Linked DNA regions of Pleomorphomonas sp. T1.2MG-36. Each later gene encodes a partner of the first gene's protein in a complex. Links are inferred from orthologs where the notes say so. Each region holds a gene or a part of one and is shown in the gene's direction. Other genes may lie near its edges.

The links.
Region 2: the proteins of metK (region 1) and groL are in contact, whole or in part, in a cryo-EM structure (PDB 8P4O), measured with the Escherichia coli proteins. The link is inferred for Pleomorphomonas sp. T1.2MG-36 from one-to-one orthologs.

The regions. Positions count from the first base shown.
Region 1 is NZ_CATNLY010000023.1:775,307-778,617, forward strand. What follows is about bases 247-3,241. They hold metK (methionine adenosyltransferase), read left to right. Parts: upstream 247-1,153; coding sequence 1,154-2,329; downstream 2,330-3,241. Other genes in these bases: lnt (apolipoprotein N-acyltransferase), read left to right, coding at 247-294; QQZ18_RS15000 (helix-turn-helix domain-containing protein), read left to right, coding at 443-856; trmB (tRNA (guanosine(46)-N7)-methyltransferase TrmB), read left to right, coding at 2,431-3,162. Outside these bases: more of lnt, read left to right, coding at 1-246. UniProt on the Escherichia coli protein: Catalyzes the formation of S-adenosylmethionine (AdoMet) from methionine and ATP.
Region 2 is NZ_CATNLY010000023.1:182,306-185,612, forward strand. What follows is about bases 60-3,050. They hold groL (chaperonin GroEL), read left to right. Parts: upstream 60-734; coding sequence 735-2,366; downstream 2,367-3,050. Other genes in these bases: QQZ18_RS12305 (DMT family transporter), read left to right, coding at 60-237; groES (co-chaperone GroES), read left to right, coding at 394-681; QQZ18_RS12320 (hypothetical protein), read right to left, coding at 2,454-2,615; QQZ18_RS12325 (ABC transporter ATP-binding protein/permease), read left to right, coding at 2,616-3,050. In the rest of the region: more of QQZ18_RS12305, read left to right, coding at 1-59; more of QQZ18_RS12325, read left to right, coding at 3,051-3,307.

The DNA.
Region 1 (3,311 bases):
GGTCACAGTGTTGGTCCCTACCAACACTTAGATGCTGCCCGTATGCGCTCGATCGAAGAAGGCATACCGATGGTTCGCGCAGCCAATACCGGCATATCTGCAATCATCGATGCCTATGGCAGGACGGTTGCAAGTCTACCTCTCGGCGAGGAGGGCGTGCTGGACGGTTTCGTGCCATCCGACCGGCCCAAGTCTTTCTCTCAACGAGCAGGGTCACCTTTTCTCTTGATCTTTAGCGTCTTTTTCATCTTGCTGTCAGTTCTCGGAAATGGAAAACGTAGATCCGGGAGTTGACAACTTCTCGTTCAGAGACAACAATCTCAGCGCGCAACGATCCCTTTGTGGTTCGTTTGCCAAGAAATGGGCCGCAAGACAAAAAAACAAAGACCGCGCCTTGCGAGCCTCATCGATAACCGCGGATCAATCCGCAGACGAGACCAAAATGGCCAGCAAGAAGTCCCCCAATCCCATTGACATACATGTCGGCAGCCGCGTGAGGCTTCGCCGCATGATGCTCGGAATGAGCCAGGAAAAGCTGGGCGAAGCGCTCGGCATCACGTTCCAGCAGATCCAGAAATACGAGAAGGGCACCAACCGCGTCGGCGCCAGCCGCCTGCAGCATATCGCCACCGTCCTCAAGGTGCCGGTGTCCTTCTTCTTCGAGGATGCGCCTGGCACGCCGGAAGAGGCTGCCGGTTTTGCCGAGACCCCCAGCCACTCGTATGTCGTCGACTTCCTGTCGTCGACCGAAGGCCTGTCGCTCAACAAGTCGTTCGTGCGCATCAAGGACGCCCGCGTCCGTCGGCGCATCGTCGATCTCGTGCAGACTCTGGCCTCCGAGGATGGCGAGGCCTGAGCAGTCGCATTTTAAGCCATGACGGGTTGCCTCGGCGTCGGGTCGAGGCAACCCGTTTTGCATTTCTGGTAACCCGTTCGGCGGGAAACGGGGTTGCTGACACTGCCCTTGGAGGAGAATATTTTCCCAGTCGCCGTGGCACGGAACGCACGGTGCGATGCAAACGCGCGCAAGCAAACGGCTGGCGCTTGCGCTTTTCCCGGCGGCTTGCGAAAAGGATGCGCCGCGCTGGATCAATCCCGCGACAGACCAGCCTTCCGTCGACCGCGTCGACGTCTTCTTTGAGGGGTCAACCCTATGTCCCGCCAGAATTACCTCTTCACTTCCGAGTCCGTCTCGGAAGGCCATCCCGACAAAGTCTGCGACCGCATCTCCGACACCATCGTCGACGCCTTTCTCGCCGCCGAGCCTCAGGCGCGCGTGGCGGCCGAGACGCTGGCCACAACCAACCGCGTGGTCATCGCCGGCGAAACGCGAGGCCCCAAGTCCGTCGACAACGCACTGATCGAGCATCTGACGCGTGAGGCGATCCGCGACATCGGCTACGAGCAGGATGGCTTCCACTGGCAGAACGCCGAGATCGAGATCCTGCTGCACGAGCAGTCGTCCGACATCGCCCAGGGCGTCGACGCCGCTGCGCACAAGGACGAAGGCGCCGGCGACCAGGGCATCATGTTCGGGTATGCCTGTCGCGAGACGCCCGAGCTGATGCCGGCGCCGATCTACTACGCCCACAAGATCCTGCGCGATCTTGCCGCCGTCCGCAAATCCGGCAAGGAACCGCTGCTCGGGCCCGACGCCAAGAGCCAGGTGACCGTCGCCTACGAGGGCGGCAAGGCGGTGCGGGCACCGCAGATCGTGCTCTCCACCCAGCATGCCGACGGCCTTTCGTCGGCCGACGTGCGCCGCATCGTCGAGCCTTATATCATCGCCGCGCTGCCGGCGGGTTGGATCGATGAACGCACCACCTGGCACGTCAATCCGACCGGCAAGTTCGTGATCGGCGGCCCGGACGGCGATGCCGGCCTCACCGGCCGCAAGATCATCGTCGACACCTATGGTGGCGCGGCGCCGCATGGCGGCGGCGCATTCTCCGGCAAGGATCCGACCAAGGTCGACCGCTCGGCCGCCTATGCCGCCCGTTGGCTTGCCAAGAACATCGTGGCCGCCGGCCTCGCCGATCGCGCCACGATCCAGCTCAGCTACGCCATCGGCGTCAGCGATCCGCTGTCCATCTACGTCGACCTGCACGACACCGGCAACGTCGATCCGGCCCGGATCGAGAAGGTGCTGGGCGATCGGGACTTCGTCCGCCTTTCGCCACGCGGCATTCGCGAGCGGCTCGGCCTCAACAAGCCGATCTATGCCCGGACCTCCGCCTATGGTCACTTCGGCCGGGCGGCCGAGGCAGACGGCGGCTTCTCCTGGGAGGCACTCGACCTCGTCGATGCCCTGAAGTCGGCCCTCGCCTGAGGCGGAGAAATAAGCTAGACACCGCCCCGGCAGCTCGGCTGCCGGGGCTTTTTCATTGCCGGGCGGTCAGGCTGCCCGAGTTTTGCATGCAACGGGCATCGATGAGCGACGACGACCACAGACCGGAGCACCGGCCCGGCGATCCGCGCGAGAGCGCCTTCTTCGGCCGCCGCAAGGGCAAGACGCTGAGGAAGGGACAGGCCGAGCGCCTCGAGGCGGACCTGCCCAGGCTTTCGCTGGACCTCGCGACGCCCGCTCCCCAAAACCTCGCGGAACTCTTCCCCGAAACGCCGAGCGAGATCCGCCTGGAGATCGGCTTCGGCGGTGGCGAGCACCTTGTTCATCGCGCCCTTGAACGTCCCGACGTCGGCTTCCTCGGCGTCGAGCCATTCATCAATGGCATGACCAAGGCGCTGGGACGCATTGCCGCCGAGGAGATCGCCAACATCCGCCTCAGCGGCGAGGATGGCGTCAGGGTGCTCGACTGGCTGCCCGAAGCGTCGCTCGATCGCGTGCTTCTGCTCTACCCAGACCCCTGGCCGAAAAAGCGCCACTGGAAGCGGCGCTTCGTCGGGCCGGATACCGTCGCCCGCTTCGCACGCGTGCTGAAGGATGGCGGCGAGTTCTGGTTCGCGTCGGACATCGACACCTATGTCGACTGGACCTTGCATCACGTGCGGGCCAATCCCGACTTCGTCTGGACCGCCGAGGCGCCCGATGATTGGCGCTTGCCTTGGGAAGGCTGGCCAGGGACGCGCTATGAGGCCAAGGCCCGGCGCGAAGGGCGCAGCTCGGCCTATCTCACCTTTCGACGTCTGGCGCGCTCGACTTGAGTTTTGGGCCCATCGGCAGCGGCCATTGATTTCCGCGCAAAAGCGGCCTATATGGGGTGCATCAGTTCTGATGCGCTTTACAAAGCGGGTTGGGAGTGGGTCCGAGAGGTCCCGCTCTTTTTTATTGCCCGTTACGGAGGCGCCGCGAA
Region 2 (3,307 bases), 590 kb from region 1 along the record:
GGCACGGGCGGAAACTACGCCATCACCTGGGCCTACAAGCACGCGCCTGCGACGCTGCTCGGCCCCTTCGAGTTCACGGCCCTGATCTGGGCCGTCACCTTCGGCATGGTGTTCTTTGGCGAGATTCCGAGCGTCTACACCCTCATTGGCGCCGCGATCATCATCTGCGCCTGCCTCGTGGTGGTCCAGCCGAACGCCACATCCGCCCGGCCCAAGCCGGACGATGCCTGTCCGTAAAACACCAGACCGACCCTTGACAGGCGGCTGGCATGCGCCTATTTCCGGGCGGCTTGGCACTCATGCTGAGTGAGTGCTAACAGCAAATGTTTTTCGCCGTGGTCTGCGAGGCAAAAGCGCGCAAGCCGCAGGCATTTCAAAATTGAGGAGCCGAACATGAAGTTCCGTCCCCTGCACGACCGTGTCGTCGTTCGTCGGCTGGAGTCTGAGGAGCGCACCGCTGGTGGCATCATCATCCCGGACACCGCCAAGGAAAAGCCCCAGCAGGGCGAAGTCGTCGCCGTTGGTCCGGGCGCCCGTAACGAGAAGGGCGAACTCGTCGCTCTCGACGTCAAGGCCGGCGACAAGGTGCTGTTCGGCAAGTGGTCGGGCACCGAGGTGAAGATCGACGGTCAGGACCTCCTGATCATGAAGGAATCCGACGTGATGGGCATCATCGGCTGATCCACTCAGCCTGTCTCGTCCTCCGTTAACCTCTCATTTCAAGGAAAAAATCCATGGCTGCCAAGGAAGTCAAATTCGGTTCCGACGCCCGCGAGAAGATGCTGCGCGGCGTGGACATCCTCGCCGATGCCGTCAAGGTCACGCTGGGTCCCAAGGGCCGCAACGTCGTGATCGAGAAGTCCTTCGGTGCCCCGCGCATCACCAAGGACGGCGTGTCGGTCGCCAAGGAAATCGAGCTTGCCGACAAGTTCGAGAACATGGGCGCCCAGATGGTCCGCGAAGTCGCTTCGAAGACCAACGACAAGGCTGGCGACGGCACCACCACCGCCACCGTTCTGGCCCAGGCCATCGTCCGTGAGGGCGCCAAGGCGGTTGCCGCCGGCATGAACCCGATGGATCTGAAGCGCGGCATCGACATGGCCGTCGCCGAGGCCGTCAAGGACCTGAACGCCCGTTCGAAGAAGATCTCCACCTCGGCCGAAGTCGCCCAGGTCGGCACGATCTCCGCCAACGGCGAGACCGAAATCGGCCAGATGATCGCTGACGCGATGCAGAAGGTCGGCAACGAGGGCGTCATCACCGTCGAGGAAGCCAAGACCGCCGAGACCGAACTCGAAGTCGTCGAAGGCATGCAGTTCGACCGCGGCTACCTCAGCCCCTACTTCGTGACCAACGCCGAGAAGATGGTCGCCGATCTCGACGATCCGTACATTCTCATCCACGAGAAGAAGCTGTCCAACCTGCAGGCCCTGCTGCCGGTGCTCGAGGCTGTCGTCCAGTCCTCGCGTCCGCTGCTGATCGTTGCCGAAGACGTCGAGGGCGAAGCCCTTGCCACGCTCGTCGTCAACAAGCTGCGTGGTGGCCTGAAGATCGCCGCCGTCAAGGCGCCGGGCTTCGGCGATCGCCGCAAGGCCATGCTTGAGGACATCGCCATCCTGACCGGTGGCCAGGTGATCTCGGAAGATCTCGGCATCAAGCTTGAGAACGTCACGCTCGCCATGCTCGGCCATGCCAAGCGCGTGTCGATCTCCAAGGAAAACACCACGATCGTCGACGGCGCTGGCGCCAAGGCCGACATCGAGGCTCGCGTTGCCCAGATCAAGGCGCAGATCGAGGAGACCACCTCGGACTACGACCGCGAGAAGCTGCAGGAGCGACTGGCCAAGCTCGCCGGTGGCGTTGCCGTCATCCGCGTCGGTGGCTCGACCGAAGTCGAAGTCAAGGAGAAGAAGGATCGCGTCGATGACGCGCTCAACGCCACCCGCGCCGCCGTCGAAGCCGGCATCGTCCCGGGCGGTGGTACGGCCCTTCTTCGCGCCAAGGCCGCCGTTGCCAAGCTCAAGTCGAGCAACCTCGACATCGAGCGTGGCATCAAGATCGTTCTCGCCGCCCTTGAGACGCCGATCCGTCAGATCGCCATCAACGCTGGCGTCGAAGGTTCGGTGGTTGTCTCCAAGGTGCTCGAGAAGGGTGAAACCTTCGGCTTCGACGCCCAGAACGAGACCTATGTCGACATGATCCAGGCCGGCATCATCGATCCGACCAAGGTCGTGCGCACTGCCCTGCAGGACGCCGCTTCGGTCGCCGGTCTGCTGGTCACCACCGAGGCCATGGTCGCCGAGCTTCCGAAGAAGGACTCTGCGCCTGCCATGCCCGGCGGCGGCATGGGCGGCATGGACTTCTGATCCAAAGGATCTGAACGTCCGTAAAGGACAAAGCCAAATTGGGCGTCGCGAAAGCGGCGCCCTTTCTTTTTGGAGTTATTGCTCGCCTTACGAAAGCTTCATCCGCGCCGCCGCAATGTTGCCGCGATCGGGCCGTGCTGTCGCATCGACAAAATCCAGAGATTTCATTTCGGTGGCGCCGAATTTGATTGTCACCGCGAAGGGATTCTGCGTCAGTTCGTCGACTATCCGCCGTTCCGGGGACACCACATGAAAGCACTCTTTGCGACGCTCGCGCTGGCCTGGCGCCTCGCCGTTCCGTACTTCAAGGAAAAGCGACAGGGCGAGCTGGTCTTCCGATGGTTCAAGATTCGGATGCAGGAGCGCTGGATCGGACTTGGCTTTCTGGGAACGATCCTCGCGCTCAACGTCGCCCAGGTCTATCTCAACGTCTGGTTCAACAGTTGGTACAACACCTTCTATACCGCGATGCAGGACCGGAACGGTACGGCTTTCTCGGCCCAACTGGTGTTATGGTGCGTGATCGTCGCTCCGCTCATCGCTTCGCTCGTCGTCGAGATCTACCTCACCAACTGGCTGCGCATTCGCTGGCGGGACTGGATGACGGACCACTTCGTCAATCGTTGGATGAGCAACGCCAACTATTACCGCCTGTCGCAGGTCGCCAGCGGCACCGACAACCCGGATCAGCGTATTGCCGAGGATATCCGCGATTTCATCAGCTACACGCTGACCATCTTCGTCCAGATCTTCAACACGGTACTGACGCTTTACGCCTTCACCATGGTGTTGTGGTCGATCTCGGCCGAGTTCCCCTATTCGATCGGCGGCTTCGACCTGTCCCTCATTCCGGGTTATCTCGTCTGGGCGGCGGTGATCTACTCGATCATCGGCACCTACTTCACCCATATGACGGGTCGCAAGCTCATCACCCTGCGCTT